4 regions of the Pseudomonas sihuiensis genome follow, and region 3 is predicted to be linked to each of the others. Evidence: riboswitches for the same ligand, from Rfam matches in the RefSeq annotation. Region 3 holds a riboswitch; each other region holds the start of a gene.
The links. Region 3 has a riboswitch for cobalamin ahead of cobO (cob(I)yrinic acid a,c-diamide adenosyltransferase). Riboswitches for the same ligand answer to the same signal wherever they lie in the genome.
Positions count from the first base shown of each region.

Region 1 (5,444 bases), 2.5 Mb from region 3:
ACCGGTGTTCAAGAGTCATGATCGCTACGGCAATCGCATCGACCTGGTCGAGTTTCACCCGGCCTACCACGAGCTGATGCGCACGGCGGTCGAGCATGGCCTGCCGTCGCTGCCCTGGACCGATCCGCGCGCCGGCGCCCATGTCGCCCGTGCCGGCCTGACCTATATGCACAGCCAGGCCGAAGCGGCCAGCGGTTGCCCGTTGACCATGACCTTCGCTGCCGTGCCGGCCATCCGCCTGCAGCCCAACGTGGCCGAGCAGTGGCTGCCGAAGATCCTCGCCACCGAGTACGACCCACGCAACCTGCCGATGGAGCAGAAGACGGGCGTGACCATCGGTATGGCCATGACCGAGAAGCAGGGCGGCACCGACGTGCGTGCCAACACCACCCGCGCTTATCCCATCGGCCTCGGCGGGCCGGGGCAGGGCTATGAGCTGGTGGGCCACAAGTGGTTCTGCTCGGCGCCGATGTGCGACGCCTTCCTCACCCTGGCCTACACCGACAAGGGCCTGTCGTGCTTCCTGCTGCCGCGTCACCGCCCGGACGGCACGCGCAACGCGTTCTACATCCAGCGCCTGAAGAACAAGCTGGGCAACTGGGCCAACGCCTCCAGCGAGGTGGAGTACCGTGGCGCTTTCGCCTGGATGCTCGGCGAGGAAGGGCGCGGCGTGCCGACCATCATCGAAATGGTGGCCATGACCCGCTTCGATTGCATGGTCGGTTCCAGCAGCCTGATGCGCCAGGCGCTGACCCAGGCTGCGCACCACTGCGCGCATCGCCAGGTGGGTGGCAAGCTGCTCGCCGACCAGCCGCTGATGCAGAACGTGCTGGCCGACCTGGCGCTGGAGAGCGAAGCCGCGCTGGCCCTGTGCATGCGCATGGGCCGCGCGCTGGATCACGCGCATGACGCGCAGGAAGACAAGTTCGCTCGTCTGGTCACTGCCGTGGGCAAGTACTGGATCTGCAAGCGCGCGCCGGAAATGATCTACGAGGCCAGCGAATGCATGGGCGGTGCGGGCTATGTCGAGGAAACCATCATGCCGCGCCTGTACCGCGAAGCACCGGTCAACTCGATCTGGGAAGGCTCGGGCAACGTGCAATGTCTGGACGTGCTGCGCGCGCTGTCCAAGGAGCCCGGCGTACTCGATGCGCTGTTCGCCGAGCTGGGCGATGGCCACGGCGATGCCCGCCTGAAGGCGCATATCCAGCGCCTGAAGGCAGATTTCGCTGATACAGCCGATATCCAGTACCGCGCCCGCCAGCTCACCGAAGACATGGCCGTGGCACTGCAGGCCAAGCTGCTGCTGGAGGCCGGCAACGCCACGGTGTCCGACGCCTTTATCGCCAGTCGCCTGGAAGGCCGCGGCCGCGTCTACGGCACCCTGCCGCGCGGCGTCGACGTCGAGGCGCTGCTGGCGCGTAGCACGCCGCACCTGGTCTGAGCGAGGGCCGCCCGGCACGCTGTTTTTTAGCCGGGCAGGCGAGTAATCTTGCCGCCGATGGTTCTGCGTGCACGTCTGTGACGCGGATGAAAAGGGAACAGGGTGCGGCGAATCTCGCCAATGCCCTGGCTGCCCCCGCAACTGTAAGCGGCGAACGATGCCCTCATGCCACTGACTTCGGTCGGGAAGGCGGGCGAAGTGCCAAGCCGTGAGCCAGGAGACCTGCCATCGACAACGGGCGTTTCGCCCACCCCCCTTATCCGAATCGTCGCGCGGTGGGCGCGGCAAAGGAACTCGCATGCATATCGAACCCGGTGTCGTCGAAGGCGCCAAGATCCTGCTCAGCTACGCAACGGTCGTCACCGCTTTCGGCCTGACCGCCAAACTCGCCCTGGACAGCGTACGCAACAACGGCGGTGTCGCCGCCCTGGCGCTACGCAGCCTGCTGACCACCGCCCTGGTATTCTGCTTCTTCGAAGTGTTCCCGCATCATGCGGTGGGCGTTTCCGAGGTGCATCTGATCCTCGGCTCGACCCTGCTCCTGCTGTTCGGCGCCGGTGCTGCTGCCATTGGCCTGGCCGCGGGGCTGTTGTTGCAGGGGCTGCTGTTCGCCCAGTTCGACCTGCCGCAGTACGGCATGAACGTCACCACGCTGTTGATCCCGCTGTGGGGTATCAGCCTGCTGGCCAAGCGCATCGTCGCGCCGGGGACCGCGTACGTCGATCTTTCCTACAAGCAGGCGCTGGCGCTTTCGACCGCTTATCAGGGCGGCATCGTCGCATGGGTCGGGTTCTGGGCCTTCTATGGTCACGGCTTCTCCAGCGAAAACCTGGCAGCAGTGGGCAGCTTCGGCCTGGCCTACATGAGCGTGATCCTGGTCGAGCCGCTGATCGACCTGGGCGTGCTGGCCGCTGCCAAGGCGCTGTCGCGTTTCAGCCAGGGGCCGCTGTTCAACGTGCGCCTGCATCAGCCGGCCTGAACCGGTCGCTCAGCGGCGGCGTTGCCAGATCATCTTGCCGGTATTGCTCTCGGTGACCAGGTACTGGTCGCTGAAGCGGTAGTAGGCGGCGGGTTGATAGTCGGCGGCGCCAGCCAGGCGCACCATCAGCATGCCGCCCTGGCTGCGCCAGTGGCCGCTGTACTGCACCTCGCCTGGGCTGTCGTAGCTCCAGTCGCCTCCGCCGCCGACCGCGCGGCTCCACTGGGTGACGCTGCCGTCGGCATTCAACTGCAGGGTCATCAGGGTGTTGAACGAGGCGAGGCTGGCAGCGCCGCTGTTGATGATCTTCTCGTGTACCCAGGTGCCGACCAGTGTCGGGTCCAGCGTGCCTGACGTAGGTGGCGTCGCAATCGCCGCCTCGCGCTGAAATAGCGCCTGGCGTTCCAATACTTCCCCGTTTCTTGGGTTACGCGCAGCGATACTGGCGTTGAGCATCGCGTTGGCGTAGGTCGCGTTCATGTTCGCCAGTAGCAGGCCCGATTGCGGGTCGCTGATCTCGGCGCGCAGCAGCTTGCCGTCGTAGCGACCTTTGACGACCAGGCGCAGGTGCTGGCTCTCGACGTACTCGCCTTCCACCACGGCGTCGTTCTGGCGCAGGATCAGCTCGCTCGGCTGGCCGTCGAGCGTGGTTCGGTAGTGGCCATCGAGTTCACCGGCTTGAGCGCTTGAGCATGAGGCCATGGCCAGCAGCAGAACGATTGCACGAGGCATGATGGTGACCTCTGACGAATTGATCCAAGCCTAGCCGTTGGCAGCGATAGGCGGGGGATCGCGCTATGTTTTCGTCAACGTATGCAGGCAAGATAGGCGCGTACGTTCAGTCAGGAAGATGCACTGTGAAAGCCTGCTCAGATGATTTCATCATTGCCTACACCCCCGAAGAGGCCGTCGACCGCCTCGCCGCCCTGCATCAGGAAGCCACCGGTGCGTTGAGCCAGGCGCTCAAACGCTACCTCAAGGAGCGCATCCGCCCGGATGCCAGCGAGCACTGCCTGTTCCGTTACCCCGAGCTGCGCCTGACCTACCTGTGCCAGGGCGAGGTGCCGACCACCGTGCGCGCCTACGCCAAGGTACAGGTGCCAGGCACCTATGCCATCACCGTGACCCAGCCAGCGGCCTTCCGCAAATACCTGCTGGAGCAGCTGCGCCCGCTGATGAACGACTTCACCCTGCGCGTCGAGGTCGGCCGCAGCCAGCAGAACATTCCCTATCCCTACGTGGTCGAGGGCGGCGATGAGCTGGCCGGCAGTGGCGTGACCGCCGCCGAGCTGGCGCGGGTATTCCCCAGCACCGACCTGTCTGCTGCTACCGACGGCACCGCCGATGGTCTGTACGACTGGGAGAACATCGACCCGCTGCCGCTGGCACTGTTCGACGCGGCGCGCACCGATTTCTCGCTCAAGCGCATCCAGCACTACACCGGCAGCGACTGGCGCCACGTGCAGCCGTGGATCCTGCTGACCAACTACCACCGTTACGTCGACCAGTTCATCCGCCACGGCCTGGACATGCTGGTGGGCGACTCGCGTTTCACCCGCATGGTGCTGCCGGGCAACGTGGTGATCGAGCGCGGCATGGCCGAAGGCGAGATGCAGGCGATCATCGAGAACGTGGTCTGGCACCGCTACCAGATGCCGGCCTACCACCTGCAGGCCGAGGACGGCCATGGTATCACCCTGGTCAATATCGGCGTTGGCCCATCCAACGCCAAGAACATCACCGACCACCTGGCCGTGCTGCGTCCGCACTGCTGGCTGATGATCGGCCACTGCGGCGGCCTGCGTCAGTCGCAGACCATCGGTGACTACGTGCTGGCCCACGCCTATATGCGCCGCGACGGCATTCTCGACCGCGTGCTGCCGCCGCATATCCCGCTGCCGGCGCTGGCCGAGGTGCAGCAGGCGCTGCAGGAAGCCGCCAAACTGGTTACCGGCGAAGAGGGCGACGAGTTGAAGAAGCGCCTGCGCACCGGCACCGTGTTGACCTACGACGACCGCAACTGGGAGCTGCGCTGGGCCCAGGAGCGGCCGTTGATCAACCTGTCGCGAGCTGTTGCAGTGGACATGGAAAGCGGCACCATCGCAGCGCAAGGCTATCGCCTGCGGGTGCCCTACGGCACGCTGCTGTGTGTGTCGGACAAACCCCTGCACAGCGAGATCAAGCTGCCCGGCGCAGCCGGCGCCTTCTACGAGCGCGCGGTGACCCAGCACCTGCATATCGGTATCGCCGCGCTGGAGCTGATGCGCAGCCAGCTCAACTCGCTGCACTCGCGCAAGTTGCGCAGCTTCGACGAGCCGCCGTTCCGCTGATAAGCAGGGCGTGGCCTGATGCTGATCAGATAAGTTCTTTACCGCCCCTCTCTTACTTGCACTAGGGGGCGTTTTTGTAGGAGCCAGCTTGCTGGCGATGCTTTTTATGGCGGATCGCCGGCAAGCCGGCTCCTACAAAGATCGAGGGCAACGGCTTAACTAACTGGCATCAGGGCGTGGCCTGACGCACAGTCTGGCCACGCCCCGGCGGTACTGATCCGCGCGCTGGTTTAGACTCGCCCCCGTCATGGACGAACGAGGCGATACGCATGGAACAGGCACGTCTGCTGCTCACAGCGTTGTGGGAACCCTTCAGCTTTTTCAGTCTTTTCCTCTACACCGGCCTGGCCCTTACGCTGGGCGTTGTGGCTGGTCTGCTGCTGGCCGTCAAGCTGCACCGGCTGGGCTGGTTGGCGCGTAACAATCGCTGGCACCACTGGCTGCTCAAACTCTACTTTCTGCTGTTGCCGCTGGCCGGAGGTTTCCTCGGTTTCCAGGGTGGGCTGTTGTATGGCAGCCAGCAGCAGATCAATCGCCATCTCGATAACTACGCGCCATTGGTGCAGGAGCTGGCCGACGACATCTGGAGTGATTTCCAGGCCTATGTCGAGGCGCAGGAAGCGCAAGGGTTATTGGCGGTGCAGGATGTCAGCGTGCAGACCCTGCTCAATCAGTTGGCGCTGGATTACCT
Region 1 covers NZ_LT629797.1:3,105,816-3,111,259, reverse strand. The annotation lists gene BLT86_RS14670 (acyl-CoA dehydrogenase family protein) at 1-1,444, shown strand, start outside; cobalamin riboswitch at 1,486-1,688, shown strand; gene BLT86_RS14665 (energy-coupling factor ABC transporter permease) at 1,743-2,423, shown strand; gene BLT86_RS14660 (hypothetical protein) at 2,433-3,155, opposite strand; gene amn (AMP nucleosidase) at 3,221-4,753, shown strand; gene BLT86_RS14650 (hypothetical protein) at 5,023-5,444, shown strand, end outside.
Region 1: it holds a riboswitch for cobalamin, as region 3 does, so the genes downstream of both, BLT86_RS14665 (energy-coupling factor ABC transporter permease) here and cobO (cob(I)yrinic acid a,c-diamide adenosyltransferase) in region 3, are expected to answer to the same signal.

Region 2 (5,444 bases), 2.6 Mb from region 3:
GTCCCGCCGCGCTGGCGCATCTCCCCACAGTCGGTCGTTATGGCCAGCTGGAATTCGAGCGCCTGTTGCAGCTGGCGCCGGATCTGATCCTCATCGCGCCTGGCAGTGTGCCGCCGGCGCAACAAGCGCAGTTGCAGCGTTTCGGCATTGACCTGCTGATCGTCGAGCCGCAGCGCCTCGAGCAGCTCGGCGATGCCTTCGAGCGGATTGGTGAGCGAGTGGGCCGGATGGAGCAGGGCGAGCGGCTGGCGGCCGAGTTTCGCGCCGAGCTGCACGCGCTGCGCCAGCGCTACCAGCGGGAGCAGCCCCTGACGGTGTTCTATCAGATCTGGTACCAGCCGCTTTACACCATCGGTGGCGAACAACTGATCGGCGATGCCCTGCAGGTGTGTGGCGCGCGCAATCTGTTCGAGGACCTGCCGCAGCCGGCGCCGCAGATCAGCGTCGAGGCGGTACTGGCGCGTGATCCCGATGTGATTCTCGGTGGCAGCAATGCCGAGCTGAGCGCCTGGCAGGCCTGGCCGCAGTTGCATGCGGTGCGCCTGGAGCAGGTCTGGGCAGTGCCGGACAAGGGCCTTGAACGGCCCAGCCGGCAGATGCTGGGTGCCATCGAGCAGTTATGTGAGCGGATGGCGGGTGCGCGGTAGCCCTTCAGGCGGTACGCACGGCGCACCCTACAGCGGTGGTAGGGTGCGCCGTGCGCACCAAGGTCAGAGGTGTGGCGTCCAGGTGACGGCGAACAGCACGGTACGCCCGGCGCTGTTATAGCCGAAACGGCCATTGGGTGTGCTGTAAGTCGTTTCTGCGTAATCCTTGTCCAGCAGGTTATCCAGCTTTAGGCTCAGGCCAAGCTCTGGCATGGCCTGCCAGGCAGCGCGGAAGCTGAGCAGGCCATAACCGCTCATCTCGATCTCGTTGTCGGCGTCGTCGTAGCGACCACTGACTGCACGCCAGCCAGCGCCGAGTGAGACATCGCCAAAGCGGCGGTCGAGGTCCAAGCTCAGCGTGCGTTTGGCCCGGCGCAGCAGGGTATGGCCGCTATCGCGGTCACGCGGGTCGATCAGGGCCAGCGCGAGATTGCCTTGCCAGCCGAACAACTCCTGCTGCACGGCGGCTTCGAAGCCATTGATCCGGGCTGTCTGGACGTTCTGTGGAATGAAGTTCTCGTCCAGGACGATGGCGTCCTCGATATCAGTTCGATACACGGAAGCCTGCAACGATCCTGTTTCGCTGTAACGGCTGCGCCATTGCAGCTCATAGTTTTTCGATTTTTCCGGTTTCAGGTTCGGATTTGCACTTTCTGAGCAGCCAAAGGTGGGGTCACAGTAAGGCGGATAATAGAGGTCATTGAAAGTTGGCGCTCTGAGACCTTCGCTGTACGACAGGATCAGGTCGTTGGCACTGTTCAGGGGCAGGGTCAGCGCCGCGTTCCAGGTGTTCTCGCTGCCGAACTGCTGGTTATCGTCGTGGCGCAGTCCCAGCTCGGTCGAGAATGTATCGCCGCTGTAGCGGTGTTGGACGAAAGCTGCGCGGTTCCAGCGTGAATCCTCCGCGAAGTCTGCGCTGCTGTGCAGGCGATCCTCGTACCAGTCGGCGCCAGCCAGAATTTGCTGGTGGTCGGTGAGGGTCAGGGTATTTACCCAGCTCGCCGAGTCGCGATAGGTGGTGTAGGTAAAGAATGAATCGATTGACGCCAGCGGCGAGTCATCACCCGTGTCGCGCTGGTCTTTACTGTGACCCATTTCCAGGCGGCTGCTCCAGCGCTCGTTAAGGCGGCCGTCGATGAACCCGGAAAGGCTGCTGAGCTGAAAGTCCGTAGTTGGCTGCATTCCTGTGAAGTCATACTCCACCTGACCGCGTTGATCGAGCGCACTGAAACCAACTTGCAGGTCGTCAGTGAGGCGGTGCGAGAGATTCAGGCTGAGCGAGCGGTTGCGGTAGGCGTCATCGTCGCCATTGGCGCCGAAAGCGTCTCGGGTGGCGTCGATGCCGGCTGTCTCGTCCAGGGCCGCTCCCAGGTGAAAGCGTGTGCGCTCGTTGCCGCCGGAGAGGCCGAGACTGCGCTGGTAAGTGCTATCGCTGCCAGCCGCCAGACGCGCGTAAGGCTTGAGGCCTTGGCCATGGCCTTGGCGGGTGAAGATCTGAATCACCCCGCCAATGGCGTCGGAGCCATACAGCGCCGAACGCGCGCCACGCACCACTTCGATACGCTCGATCTGCTCGGGGGCGAGAAACTCCAGGCTGCTGGTGCCGCTTGAGGCTGCCGCGATACGTTGGCCGTCGACCAGGACCAGGGTCTGCGCCGTGCTGGTGCCGCGCAGGAACACGCCCGTCTGGCTGCCGGCACCACCAGTGCGGACGACGCTGAGGCCGGGCACGCGCTCCAGTAGCTCGGTAACGCTGCTGACCTGCAGGCGCTCGATGTCGTCCCGCTCGAACACCGTGGTGGCAGCGGTAGCCTGTGCTTGCGGTTCGGCCAGGCGTCCGGAGGTGACGACCAGCGGCTCGGCCACGTAGGGCTCGGCGGCCAGCGAGAGACCTGGCATGACGGCGATGGCCAGAGCCAGACGAGACAGTTTCATTATCTTTCCTCAACGGTCGGCAGACGGTCAAGGAGGGCAGGTGCAAGCGCAGGCAGGGCAGCGCTTGACCGTGCTGCCCTCCGCAACACCAGTCGCACCGCCTGGGCCGGTCTCCGGGCTCTCGACCCGCGTCCGCCTTCCCAGGCAGGGCCCAGTGGCTGTTGAACGCGGCGCACGCTCAGAGCGTGCAGTCGATTACCGTTGCGGGGGCAGCGCCGGGATTGCTCATGACGAGCGCACCGGCTTCCCGTTTAACGCCGCTTGCGCAGCGCACCCTGGCGGAACATGAATGGCGCGCACCTTAGTGCGCGCGCATATGAATCACAAGCAAGCGCCGCTCATATAGCGATGAGCGGGCTTCATGCTCAGGCCTGCAGCAAACTCAGACGCTCACGTACCGCGCGTTCGATCCCTGCTTCGTCGAGGCCGCACTCGGCGAGCATCTGGCTCGGCTTGGCGTGCTCGACGTAGTAGTCCGGCAGGCCCAGGTGCAGCATCGGCAGCTGGATGTTCTCGGCGGCGAAGAATTCGCTGACCGCGCTACCGGCGCCGCCCATGATGCTGTTTTCTTCGATGGTCACCAGCAGCTCGTGGCTGCCTGCCAGTTCGCGCAGCAGGGCTTCGTCCAGCGGTTTGACGAAGCGCATGTCGACCACCGTGGCGTCCAGCGTTTCACCGACGCGCAGGGCTTCGGCCAGTTGCACGCCGAAGGCCAGCAGGGCGACGCCCTTGCCTTGGCGGCGCACCACTGCCTTGCCGATCTCCAGCGGCTCCAGGCCGGCATCGAGCGGCGCGTTGGGGCCGGTGCCGCGCGGATAGCGCACCGCCGCCGGGCCGTCGAACAGGTGGCCGGTGGTGAGCATGCGGCGCAGCTCGTTCTCGTCGCTCGGCGTCATCACCAGCATGCCGGGGATGCAGCGCAGGTAGGACAGGTCGAAGCTGCCCGCGTGAGTCGGGCCGTCTTCGCCAACCAGGCCGGCGCGGTCGATGGCGAACAGCACGTCGAGGTGCTGCACGGCGACGTCGTGGATCAACTGGTCATAGGCGCGCTGAAGGAAGGTGGAGTAGATCGCCACCACCGGCTTGGCACCTTCGCAGGCCATGCCAGCGGCCAGGGTCACGGCGTGCTGCTCGGCAATGGCGACGTCGAAGTAGCGCTCGGGGAAGCGCTCGCTGAAATCCACTAGGTCGGAGCCTTCCTTCATCGCCGGGGTGATGCCGACCAGGCGGTTATCGGCTGCGGCCATGTCGCACAGCCACTGACCGAACACGTTGGAGTATTTCGGGCCGCTTGGCCGCTTCGGGCTAGAGAGCGGCGCGGCGACCGGGGTCACCGGTTCCAGCTTGGTGATGGCGTGGTAGCCGATGGGATCGGCCTCGGCCGGGGCGAAGCCCTTGCCCTTCTTGGTCACCACATGCAGGAACTGCGGGCCGTCGAGGTCGCGCATATTGCGTAATGTAGCCAGCAGGGTCGGCAGGTCGTGGCCGTCGATGGGGCCGACGTAGTTCCAGCCCAGTTCCTCGAACAGGGTGCCGGGTACCAGCATGCCCTTGGCGTGTTCCTCGACCTTGCGCGCGATTTCCCAGGCGCCGGGCAGGCGCGAGAGGATCTTCTTGCTGCCCTCGCGCATGCTGGCGTAGGTGCGGCTGGAGATGATCTTGGCCAGGTAGTTGGACAGGCCGCCGACATTCTTGGAGATCGACATGTCGTTGTCGTTGAGGATCACCAGCATGTTGGCGCCGACGTCGGTGGCGTGGTTGAGCGCTTCGAAGGCCATGCCGGCGGTCAGTGCGCCGTCACCGATCACTGCCACGCTCTTGCGCTTCTCGCCCTTCAGGCGGGCGGCGATGGCCATGCCAAGGGCCGCGCTGATGCTGGTGCTGGAGTGGCCGACGCCGAAGGTGTCGTACTCGCTCTCGCTGCGCCGCGGGAAGGCGGCCAGGCCGTCTTTCTGGCGCAGCGTGCCCATGCGCTCGCGCCGGCCGGTGAGGATCTTGTGCGGGTAGGCCTGATGGCCGACGTCCCACACCAGGCGGTCATCGGGGGTGTCGAAGACGTAGTGCAGGGCGATGGTCAGCTCGATCACGCCGAGCCCGGCACCGAAGTGCCCGCCGCTCTGGCCAACGCTGTAGAGCAGGTATTGGCGCAGTTCGTCAGCGAGGGTTTCCAGGTCCGCTTCGGCCAGGCGGCGCAGTTCGTCGGGCGTGTTGGCGCTGTCGAGCAGCGGCGTCAACGGGCGCTCGCGGGGGATCTCGTGGAAAGTGGTCGGCATCAGGCGAATCGTTATAGGTGTAAAAGATGCGGCAGTTTACCTGATGCCGGGAAAACAGCCCAATCTGCTGACCACATCGGCGTTACCGGTAGTTTCGTGCGAGAAAATCCAGCAGCAGGGCGTTGACCCGCTCGCCGCATTCGGCCTGCAGCCAATGGCCGGCGCCGGGCAGGTCATGGCGTTCCAGGTGCGGCACCTTGTCGCCCATGCGTTTCAGCGTCGGCGCCTCGAAGCGGCCCACCGGATCATGCTCGCCGAGCAGGAATAGCGTTGGCTGCTCCACCTGAAGCTCGGCCAGGGCCTCGGTGCGTTGCCAGTTGCGCTCGAAGTTGCGGTACCAGTTCAGCGCGCCGCGAAAGCCGTGGCGCTCGAAGGTGCGCAGGTAGTGGGCGAACATCGCCTCGTTGCACCAGGGCGGCAGTGGCAGGTCATCCGGCATGCCATCGAACAGTCGCGCATCGGCTGGTTTGTCCGTTGCCAGCAGGGCATCGCCGAGGCCGCCGAGCAGCAGGCGCAGGCTGCGGCCGATGTCTTCGTCCAGCTCGGCCTCGGCCACGCCCGGTTGCTGGAAATACAGGATGTAGTGGAA
Region 2 covers NZ_LT629797.1:3,241,649-3,247,092, reverse strand. The annotation lists gene BLT86_RS15325 (cobalamin-binding protein) at 1-647, shown strand, start outside; gene BLT86_RS15320 (TonB-dependent receptor domain-containing protein) at 711-2,582, opposite strand; cobalamin riboswitch at 2,670-2,875, opposite strand; gene dxs (1-deoxy-D-xylulose-5-phosphate synthase) at 2,948-4,855, opposite strand; gene BLT86_RS15310 (alpha/beta fold hydrolase) at 4,938-5,444, opposite strand, start outside.
Region 2: it holds a riboswitch for cobalamin, as region 3 does, so the genes downstream of both, BLT86_RS15320 (TonB-dependent receptor domain-containing protein) here and cobO (cob(I)yrinic acid a,c-diamide adenosyltransferase) in region 3, are expected to answer to the same signal.

Region 3 (5,444 bases):
ATATCGGCACGTCCACCATCCAGTCGCGTGCGCTGGCCGGTCTGGCCAACGGCACCCTGGTGTGCTGCCTGCCGGGTTCGACCAATGCCTGTCGTACCGCCTGGGATGGCATTCTCGGCGAGCAACTGGATGCACGGCATCGTCCCTGCAACTTCGTGCCGCATCTGAAACAGGTGGGCGCCTGCGAGACACGCGGATGAGTGGTTGCGATCATCCCGGTCTGCTGCCCATGGAGGCGGCGCTGGAGCGCCTGCTGGCTCTGGCGGATGCGGCGCCAATCGAGCAGGTCGAGCCGGTCGTGCTGGCCGAGGCTGATGGTCGTGTGCTGGCCGAGCCGCTGATCGCAGCGCTGGATCTGCCGCCCTGGGCCAACAGCGCCATGGACGGTTACGCCCTGCGCCTGGCCGATTGCAATGGCCAGGCGTTGCCGATTAGCCAGCGCATTCAGGCGGGCACCGCGCCCACACCGCTGGAGCCCGGAACCTGCGCGCGCATCTTCACTGGTGCGCCGCTACCGGAAGGTGCCGACACCGTCGAGATGCAGGAAAACGTTGAGCTGGATGAGGCAGGGCGCGTGCATTTCCGCGAGCCGCTGAAAGTCGGGCAGAACGTACGGGCTCAAGGTCAGGAAACCCGCAGCGGCGACTGCGTGCTGCCGGCCGGTACCCGCCTGGGGCCAATCGAGCTGGGGCTGGCAGCCTCTCTTGGCGCCGCACGGCTGTCGGTGCGTCGGCGCCTGCGCGTTGCCGTGCTGTCCACCGGTGATGAGCTGGTCGAGCCGGGGCAGGCGCTTGGGCCGGGGCAGATCTACAACAGCAATCGCCGTCTGCTGATTGCCTGGTTGCAGCGGCTGGGCTGCAGCGTGGTCGATGCGGGCATATTGCCCGATGACCTGCAGCGCACCCGCGAAGCGTTGGGAGCCTTGGGCGAGGTCGATCTGATCCTCTCCACGGGTGGTGTTTCGGTGGGGGAGGCGGATTTTCTCGGCATAGCCCTGCGCGAGGCGGGCGAACTGGCGCTGTGGAAATTGGCGATCAAGCCAGGTAAACCGCTGACCTTCGGCCACTATCAGGGCGTTCCGGTAATAGGTTTGCCGGGCAATCCGGCCTCGACACTGGTCACCTTCGGACTGCTGGCGCGTCCTTACATGTTGCGTCGTCTTGGGGTGCAGCGGGTCGAACCACTGGGCTTCGCGGTGCCGGCAGGTTTTACCTGGGCTAAGCCGGGTATGCGCCGTGAGTACCTGCGCGCGCGTCTGGAGCATGGGCGCGTGGTGCCCTATGCCAATCAGAGTTCCGGCGTTTTGCGCAGCGCCGCCTGGGCTGAAGGGCTAGCCGAGGTCATGGAAGGCAGTACGCTGGCCGAGGGTGATATGTTGCGTTTCATTCCGCTCAGCGAGATTCTCGGCTAGGTTTCCGAGCCGCCCGACCATGCAGATGGTTGGGCGCTTTAGATGAAATGGCGAGACCACTGAGTCACAATTCTGTCGATAGAATTTGCAAATGAGCGTTATAGAGGGCATAGTCGCGGACTTGTTAAATTCACTCGACACGGTCGTGCCCATGCTAAAACGCTTCGCACCCCTCGTGCCTATTGCACTCACAGTCTTTCTCGCTGCCTGTGCCGGCCATGCGCCGCAGACGCAACCGCAGCAACCGATCAGCGATGCAGCAGTCGAACCTGTGACTCGCCTGATGATCGAGCAGGATGAACCTGCCGATGATGAGATCAACGCGCTGATCGACGATCAACCCTATGAAATGCCGCAACTGGCCGACAGCCTGCTCGATCTCGGGCGTTCGCTGATCGGTACCCGTTATCGCTACGGCGGTAGCTCGGTACAGACTGGTTTCGATTGCAGCGGTTTTATCGGCTACCTGTTCCGCGAGGAAGTCGGCCTGGAACTGCCGCGTTCCACGCGTGAGCTGATCAACCTCGATGCGCCGAAGGTGGCGCGCGCCGATCTGGAACCGGGTGATCTGATCCTGTTCAATGATCGTGGTCGTGGTCGCGTCAGTCATGCCGGCATCTACCTGGGTGATGATCAGTTCATCCACTCCAGCAGCAGCCGCAGCGGTGGTGTGCGCATCGATAGCCTGGATGACAGTTACTGGAATCGCAGCTACCTGCAAGCCAAGCGCGTACTGGCGCTGGCGCCAGTGGACGATCAAGTCGCAGCCAGGCGTCATCCCTGATGTTTCACGGCGTAACCCCAGGGTTGCGCCGTTCGTCGTGTCTCGGGCAGAGTAGGGCGCATTCAGGCTCAGGATCGCCTCGCTTATGCCCGTCACGACCCGTGTCGCTGTAATTTCTCTTGTTCTGCTACTGAGTGCCTGTAGCAGTCGCGCCCCTTCTCCTCAGCCTGCCTACACGCCGCCAATTGCTTCTTCGTCCTATCAGGGCGGTGCCGAAGATGTGCTGTTTCGCGCGCTTGGCCTGGTTGGAACACCCTATCGCTACGGTGGTAATACACCGGATGGCGGTTTCGACTGCAGTGGCCTGATCGGCTATGTCTACCGTGATGCCGCTGGCATCAGCCTGCCGCGTTCTACTCGTGAGCTGAGTGCGATGCGTACGCCAGATGTTCGTCGTGACGCCCTGCAAAGTGGTGATCTGGTGTTCTTTGCCACCAATGGTGGCCGCGCCGTCAGTCATGCCGGGATCTATGTCGGTGACGGCCGCTTCGTTCATGCCCCCTCTACCGGCGGCACCGTGCGCCTGGACAGCCTCACCAGCGGTTACTGGCAGGGCGTCTATCTCGATGCCAAGCGGGTCATCACGCCAGAGCTCGCGCGTAATCCCTGAATTACTGTCCATGGTCGATCCCATTCGCCTGCCGCCTCAGCCTGAGGTCTGCGAACTGTGTGCACGCCCCGTCGCATTGACCCGTCATCACCTGATTCCCAAGGCGCTGCACGACAAGGCTTATGTGCAGAAGCGCTACCCCCGTCATGAACGTATCACCGCCACGCTGTGGGTCTGCCGCGCCTGCCATAACCAGATTCATCGGCTTTTCAGTGAAAAGGAGCTGGCGCTGACCTACAACAGCCGCGAGGCACTGCTGAGCGACGAGCGTTTGCGAACGTTCGTCGACTGGTTGGCGAGCAAGCCGCCCGGGTTCATGCCCAGGCACTGAGTGGCGTTGACGGGCAGGGCTGCCAGCCTCTACCCTGCGCGCCTTGCTTCAGGTGCCCCGCGTTGCCGTGAATGGCGGCCAAGGGGTGAAACAGGGAAGCCGGTTCGAATGCCGGCGCTGCCCCCGCAACGGTAGGTGAGTCAAACGCTGCTCAAAGCCACTGTGCTATGCACGGGAAGGCGCGGCGTCGAACCCATGGTTCGCTCACAAGCCCGGAGACCGGCCTGTCGCAGTTTCACGGCATCGCGGAGGGCGTTGTCCGGCCAACGCTCCGGTTCTACCGGGGCGTTCGTGTTTTTTCGTCTTCCGCTCGCCTGACCAGCCATTGGCGCCTGGATGAGTGCGTGCGGATCATCGCGATCTTCTTCCTCATTGCCGTTCGTACTGTTCGATGAACAGGCGGCGCGGGTGCCTGACGTGCAGGAGCACAGCATGAGTGAGACCGCCGAACGCGACGCCCGTCACAAGGCGCGCATGCAACGCAAGAAAGCCCTGATCGACGAAAAGATCGCCCAGGCCCAGGACCAATACGGCCTGTTGCTGGTGCACAGCGGCAATGGCAAGGGCAAGAGCAGCAGCGCCTTCGGCATGGTCGCGCGCGCCCTTGGCCATGGCATCAAGGTCGGCGTGGTGCAGTTCATCAAGGGTGCGGCCAGCACCGGTGAAGAAACCTTCTTCCGCCGTTTTCCCGAGGAAGTCAGCTATCACGTGATGGGTGAAGGTTTCACCTGGGAAACCCAGGATCGCCAACGTGATATCGCCAAGGCGCAGGAAGCCTGGGCGGTCGCCCGGCATCTGCTCAGCGATGAGTCGGTCGGCCTGGTGGTGCTGGACGAATTGAACATCGCCCTCAAGCATGGCTACCTCGAACTGGACACGGTGCTGGCTGATATCGAGGCCCGGCCGCTGCTGCAGCATGTGGTGGTGACCGGCCGTGGCGCGTTGCCAGGCATGCTTGAGGCGGCTGACACCGTCACCGAAATGAGCCTGGTCAAGCACGCATTCAAGTCTGGGGTAAAAGCACAGAAGGGCATCGAATTCTGATGACCACACGTCACTGTCCGGCACTATTGATTGCCGCACCGGCTTCCGGTCAAGGCAAGACCACTGTAACCGCCGCGCTGGCGCGCCTGCATACGCGTCAGGGGCGGCGGGTGCGGGTGTTCAAGTGCGGCCCGGACTTTCTCGATCCGATGATCCATGCGCGTGCCAGTGGCGCGCCGGTGTACCAGCTCGATCTGGCCATGGTCGGCGAGGCGGAAAGCCGTCGCCTGCTATGGCAGGCCGCCGGCGAGGCGGACCTGATCCTGATCGAAGGGGTCATGGGCCTGTTTGACGGCAAGCCGTCGGCGGCCGACCTGGCGCGCCACTTTGGCGTGCCGGTGCTGGGCGTGATCGACGGTGCGGCCATGGCGCAGACCTTCGGCGCCCTGGCCCACGGGCTTGCCACCTTCCAGCCGGACTTACCCTTTGCCGGCGTGCTCGGCAACCGTGTCGCCAGCACGCGCCACGGCGAGATTCTGCGCGATGCGCTGCCAGCGAGCATTCGCTGGTTTGGCGCGTTGCCGCGTAGCGCCGCGGTGGAGTTGCCCAGCCGCCATCTGGGGCTGGTGCAGGCCGGTGAGTTGGCCGATCTGGATGCACGTCTGGACGCCGCCGCCGATGCCCTGGCGGCCAGCGCCAACGTCGACCTGCCGCCTGCGGTGAGCTTCGCCGCGCCGCAGTTCGATGAACTGGCGCCGCTGTTGGCTGGCGTACGCATCGGCGTGGCGCGCGATGCGGCGTTCGCCTTTCTCTATCAGGCCAATCTCGATCTGTTGCAGGCGCTCGGCGCTGAGCTGCATTACTTCTCACCGCTCGCTGATCGCGAGCTGCCGCAGGTGGACAGCCTTTATCTGCCTGGCGGGTATCCGGAGCTGTACCTGGCCGAGCTGGAAGGCAACCAGCCCATGGCCGCGGCGATTCGTGCTCATCACCAGGCCGGCAAACCCTTGCTCGCCGAATGTGGCGGCATGCTCTATCTGCTTGATGAACTGCGCGACAAGCAAGGCGCCAGCGGGCGCATGCTCGGCCTGCTGGCGGGCAGCGCCGCCTTGCAGCCACGGCTGACCGCCCTGGCGTTGCAGCAGGTGACGCTGCCCGAAGGCGAGCTACGTGGCCACAGTTACCATCACTCGCGGCTGGAAAGTCCCTTGCAGCCTCTGGCGCTCGGTCGCTGCCCGAACGGCAAGCCGGTAGCCGAGGCGGTGTATCGTTTGGGACGACTCACCGCCAGCTATATCCACTTTTACCTGCCGTCCAACCCGGA
Region 3 covers NZ_LT629797.1:624,801-630,244, forward strand. The annotation lists gene moaB (molybdenum cofactor biosynthesis protein B) at 1-200, shown strand, start outside; gene BLT86_RS03195 (molybdopterin molybdotransferase MoeA) at 197-1,411, shown strand; gene BLT86_RS03200 (C40 family peptidase) at 1,563-2,195, shown strand; gene BLT86_RS03205 (NlpC/P60 family protein) at 2,281-2,805, shown strand; gene BLT86_RS03210 (hypothetical protein) at 2,816-3,136, shown strand; cobalamin riboswitch at 3,170-3,378, shown strand; gene cobO (cob(I)yrinic acid a,c-diamide adenosyltransferase) at 3,569-4,180, shown strand; gene BLT86_RS03220 (cobyrinate a,c-diamide synthase) at 4,180-5,444, shown strand, end outside.

Region 4 (5,444 bases), 2.0 Mb from region 3:
GGTAGTACTGTCACCCATTCCACAATCGATAAGATCCTGTCTGAGTCGTTGGAAAACGATCGACCTGTAATTTTCGCAAGTAAACAGCTTGTATTTGCCTTCGGGAATGTCATGGATTTCGCTAAGACATGACAGTCGGACACCGGGAGAGTCGAGGAAGGATTTTGCTTCAAAGGCGAGAAGTCTATTTTCGCTGGGCTTGTAAGCGAGAAGGTCGATTTCCGGGCGTGGAATGGAATGTTTACCCACCTGCCTTTTTTCTTCCTTGGTCAGGTTGACCTTGAACGACTGTCGAACCCAATACCCTTCACCTTCAAGCAAAGTCTTAATAACGCTTTCGAAGTAATCCAAGGCTGTATGCTCAAACTATTGAAGTCCTGCCAACGCACAGGTGGCGTTGGCTGTGCGGGTTTTCTCGCCCAGCAGGCGAGCTGCCTTGCCCAGTTGCGTGGCCAGAGCCAGGGCGCAGGGTTCAGCCACAGCGGGGCTGCCTGTTACGGATCGGATGAGGGCACTGTCGGCATTTTCCGGCTGGTAGAGGGTGAGTGCTTCGGGGGGGAAGAACGTCAGCTCCAGATTCAAGTGGATTGCCAGTTGATGCAGCCCCGGCTCGTCGCGTTTGTGGGCGATGCTGGCCAGTCCAACGAGGTTATCCACAGTCAACTCATGCTGGGCCAGGCTGTGGATGAGCAGGGCGAGCAGGTCTTGCTGGGGGCAGTCGCGCCTGCAACCAAGCCCAGCCACCACCATGGGCGAGGCGTCAGGGCTGGGATTCAAGGGGCTAGGCATCATCAAGGGCGCTCGTGCTGTGCAGCGGCGTAGCTCAACATGGCGCATCCCACCGGTCAACCGCGATTGACCGGCCGCCGCGGCCTGCGTAGCCTTCTCGCTTTCGAGGTTCTTCCCGGTACGGCGCCGGGGAGCTAAGAGGGAACAGGGTCGATGCCCTGGCTGCCCCCGCAACTGTGAACGGTCTTAAACCCTTCGTACACCACTGCCGTCAGGCGGGAAGGTGAAGGGCGCGCAATGCGCAGACCGTGAGCCAGGAGACCTGCCTCGACTGACCAGCCATTTGCTCGGACGGGGTGATCCGACGGGGCCAGCACGCACCTGCGTGCCCGCCTGCGCGTACCCGTCCGCCGAACTTACCGACGCCACGGGGCCTTCCATGAAAACCCTTGCCAAACTGCCTGTCACTATCGTCACCGGTTTTCTCGGTGCCGGCAAAACCACCTTGCTGCGGCACCTGCTGGCCCATGCCGAAGGACGCCGTATCGCGGTGATCGTCAACGAGTTCGGCGAGCTGGGTATCGATGGCGAGATCCTCAAGCAGTGCTCCATCGGCTGCAGTGAGGAAGAGGCGAACGGCCGCGTCTTCGAGCTGGCCAACGGCTGCCTGTGCTGCACCGTGCAGGAAGAGTTCTTCCCGGTGATGCGTGAGCTGGTGGCGCGCCGTGGCGACCTTGACCATATCCTTATCGAGACCAGCGGCCTGGCGCTGCCCAAGCCGCTGGTGCAGGCCTTCAACTGGCCGGAAATCCGCAACGCCTGCACCGTCGATGCGGTGATTACCGTGGTCGACAGCCCGGCGGTGCTCGCCGGCACCTTCGCCGCCTTCCCGGATCAGGTGGACGAGCAGCGCAAGCTCGACCCCAACCTCGATCATGAATCGCCGCTGCACGAGCTGTTCGCCGACCAGTTGGCCAGCGCCGACCTGGTGATCCTCAACAAGGCCGATTTGCTCGACGCCGAGGCGCTGGCCGCGGTGCGCGCCGAGGTGGCCGAGGAGCTGCCGCCGGCAGTCAAGGTGATCGAGGCGCACGGCGGCGAGCTGCCGCTGGATGTGCTGCTGGGCCTGAACAGCGAAACCGAGCTGCATATCGACAGCCGCCGCACCCATCACGATGATGAAGACGAAGACCACGATCACGAGGAATTCGACTCGTTCCACGTGGAACTACCGGAAGCCGAGGAGGCGCGTCTGCTGGCCGCACTGAAGGATGCGGTGGCCAAGTACGGCATCCTGCGGGTGAAAGGTTTCGCTGCCATCCCTGGCAAGCCGATGCGTCTGCTGGTGCAAGGTGTCGGTCAGCGTTTCGATCGCCACTTCGACCGCGCCTGGCAAGCCGACGAGCCGCGAGTGAGCCGCCTGGTAGTGATCGGCCAGCAGCTCGACCGCGCGGCTATAGAAGCCGAGCTGCAAGCAGCGCTGGCCTGAGTGATTGTGGGAGGGGCTTTAGCCGCGATCCAATTCGCGGATAGTCGCGGCTAAAGCCCCTCCCACGATTCGCGCCTTCCTCGGAGCGAACATGCATCTCCTGCGTACCCAGCCTGGCACCCAACTGCCGGCCGACAGCATTGCCGACCTTGGCCAGACGCCTGCCGAGCTGGTGATCCTGTGCACGGGTGATTCGCACCTCGCCCTGCTGGCTGAAGCCGCCCGGCAACTGCCGGAGGACTACCCCAGCCTGCGCCTGGCCAGCCCGGCGCAACTGAGCAACAACGCCTCGGTGGACTTCTACGTCGAGCAGGTGCTGCAGCACGCCAAGGTCATCCTGATCTCGGTGCATGGCGGGGTGAGTTACTGGCGCTACGGTGTCGAACGCCTGGTGGAGCTGGGCGCGCGCGGCGCCACGGTGATCATGGTGCCCGGCGACGACAAGCCTGACCCGGAGCTGAGTGCCCTTGGCAACGTTAGCGAAGAAGACAGCCAGCGCCTTTGGCAGTACCTGCGCCAGGGCGGGCTGGATAACGCGCGCCAGCTGTTCCGCTGCATCGGCAGCCGCTGGCTGGGGCGTGACGAGGCCTGGCAGGAGCCGCAAGCGCTGCCGCGTGTCTGCCTCTATCACCCGCAGCACAGTCCGGCCACGCTGGCCGACTGGCGTGCGCACTGGCAGCCGGACGCGCCTGTAGCGGCGCTGCTGTTCTACCGCAACCATGTGCAGTCGGCGAACACCGCCTTCGTCGATACCTTCTGCCAGCACCTGTTCGGCCAGGGCCTTAACCCGCTGCCGATTGCGGTGGCCAGCCTGAAGGAGCCGGCCTGCCTGGATCAGGTGCAGGACTGGCTGGACGAAACGAGCGCCGCGCTGATCATCAATACCACCGGCTTTGCCCTGTCCAACCCCGAGGCGCCGCAGGCGCGGGTGTTCCGCCGCGACATCCCGGTGCTGCAGGCCATCTGCTCGCTGGACAACCAGGCGCAGTGGCAGGCCAGCGCCCAGGGCCTGGGCTCGCGCGACCTGGCCATGCACGTGGTGTTGCCCGAGCTGGATGGCCGGCTGATCGGCACTGCCATCAGCTTCAAGGGCCTGGCCTGGCGCAGCGAGCGCAGCCAGAGCGATGTGGTGTGCTATCAGGCACACGAATCGGGTATGGCCTTCGTCGCTGAACTGGCGCGTAAATGGTGTCAGTTGGCGCTTAAAAGCAACGATCAGAAGCGAATCGCGCTGATTCTTGCCAACTACCCGACCCGCGATGGCCGTATCGGCAATGGCGTTGGCCTGGATACGCCCGCCGCCGCGTTGAATATCCTCCGCGCGCTGCAGGCGCAAGGCTATCCAGTGGATAACCTGCCCGATAGCGGCACCGCACTTGTCCACAGCCTGCTCGGTGGCGTTACCAACGATCTGGATGGTCTGGATACGCGGCCCTGTGCGCAAAGCCTGGCGCTGGACGACTACCTGAGGTTTTTCCACAGCCTGCCGCCGGCCAACCAGCAGGAGGTGCGCGAGCGCTGGGGCGAGCCGCAGAGCGATCCCATGTTCCGCAGCGGGCGGATGATGGTGGCCGGCCTGCGCTTCGGCCTGACCTTCGTTGGTATCCAGCCTGCTCGCGGCTATCAGCTCGACCCCGCGGCGGTGTATCACGACCCCGATCTGGTGCCGCCGCACGGCTATATCGCCTTCTACGCCTGGCTGCGCACGGCCTTCGCCGCCGATGCGCTGATTCACGTCGGCAAGCACGGCAATCTGGAATGGCTGCCGGGCAAGAGCGTCGGCCTGTCCGAGGGCTGCTGGCCGCAGGCGCTGATCGGCCCGCTGCCGAATATCTATCCCTTTATCGTCAACGATCCGGGCGAGGGCGCGCAGGCCAAGCGCCGCACCCAGGCGGTGATCATCGACCACCTCATGCCGCCTTTGACCCGTGCCGAAAGCTACGGCCCGCTGCGCGATCTGGAGCGCCTGGCCGATGAGTACTACGACGCCAGCCAGCTCGACCAGCGCCGCGCGGTGGAGCTGCGTGGCGAGATCCTGGCCAAGGTGCGCGAGGCCAGCCTCGACCGCGAGCTGGGCCTGCAACTCAACGACGATGCTGACAGCTGGCTGCCGCAGCTCGATGCCTACCTGTGCGACCTCAAGGAATCGCAGATCCGCGATGGCCTGCACGTGTTCGGTGAGTCGCCGACTGGCCAGCTGCGCCGCGACACCCTGCTGGCCTTGCTGCGCATCCCCCGTGGCGATGGCCAGGGCGCCAATGCCAGCCTGCTGCGCGCGCTGGCGCGCGGGCTGGAGCTGGGTCTCGATCCGCTGGATTGCGATATGGGCCAGCCCTGGGAGGGACTGCGTCCACAGGCACTGCTGGCTGTGGATAACAGCCTGTGGCGTACCGTCGGCGATACCCGCGAGCGCCTGGAGCTGCTGGCGCTGAGGCTGATCGAACAGCGCCTGGCAGGGGAGCGCAGCGAAGCCTTTGGCGCCGAGGTGGCGCTGATTCTCGATGGCCTGGCCGAGCATATCGCGCCGCTGCTGGATGCCTGCGGCGACGCCGAGATGGGCGGCCTGCTGGCCGCGCTGGAGGGGCGTTTCGTGCCTGCCGGGCCGAGCGGCGCGCCCAGTCGCGGGCGTCTGGACGTGCTGCCCACCGGGCGCAACTTCTTCACTGTCGACGTGCGCCACCTGCCCACGCCCACGGCCTGGCGCCTCGGCGTGCAGGCAGCGGATCGCCTGCTGGAGCGCCATCTGCAGGACGAGGGCGACCATCTGCGCCAGCTCGGCCTGTCGGTATGGGGCACGGCGACCATGCGTACCGGCGGCGACGATATCGCCCAGGCGCTTGCGCTGATGGGCGTGCGCCCGGTATGGCAGCCGGGCAGCCAGCGCGTCGAGCGTTTCGAGGTGCTGCCGCTGGAGCAGTTGGGCCGCCCCCGGGTGGATGTCACCCTGCGCGTCTCGGGCTTCTTCCGCGATGCCTTCAGCAACCTGATCCGCCTGTTCGACGAGGCCGTGCAGGCGGTGATCGAGCTGGACGAACCGGAAGACATGAACCCGCTGTCGGCGCGGGTCTGGCGCGAGTCGCTGGCGCTCGAGGACAGCGGCCTGGATGAAGCCGAAGCGCGGCGCCAGGCCGGCTGGCGGGTGTTCGGTGCCAAGCCGGGGGCCTATGGTGCCGGTGTGCAGAACGCCATCGAGGAGCGCTTGTGGCAGAGCCGCGCCGATCTCGCC
Region 4 covers NZ_LT629797.1:4,057,258-4,062,701, reverse strand. The annotation lists gene BLT86_RS19085 (hypothetical protein) at 1-351, opposite strand, end outside; gene BLT86_RS19080 (cobalamin biosynthesis protein) at 367-792, opposite strand; cobalamin riboswitch at 879-1,073, shown strand; gene cobW (cobalamin biosynthesis protein CobW) at 1,169-2,218, shown strand; gene cobN (cobaltochelatase subunit CobN) at 2,310-5,444, shown strand, end outside.
Region 4: it holds a riboswitch for cobalamin, as region 3 does, so the genes downstream of both, cobW (cobalamin biosynthesis protein CobW) here and cobO (cob(I)yrinic acid a,c-diamide adenosyltransferase) in region 3, are expected to answer to the same signal.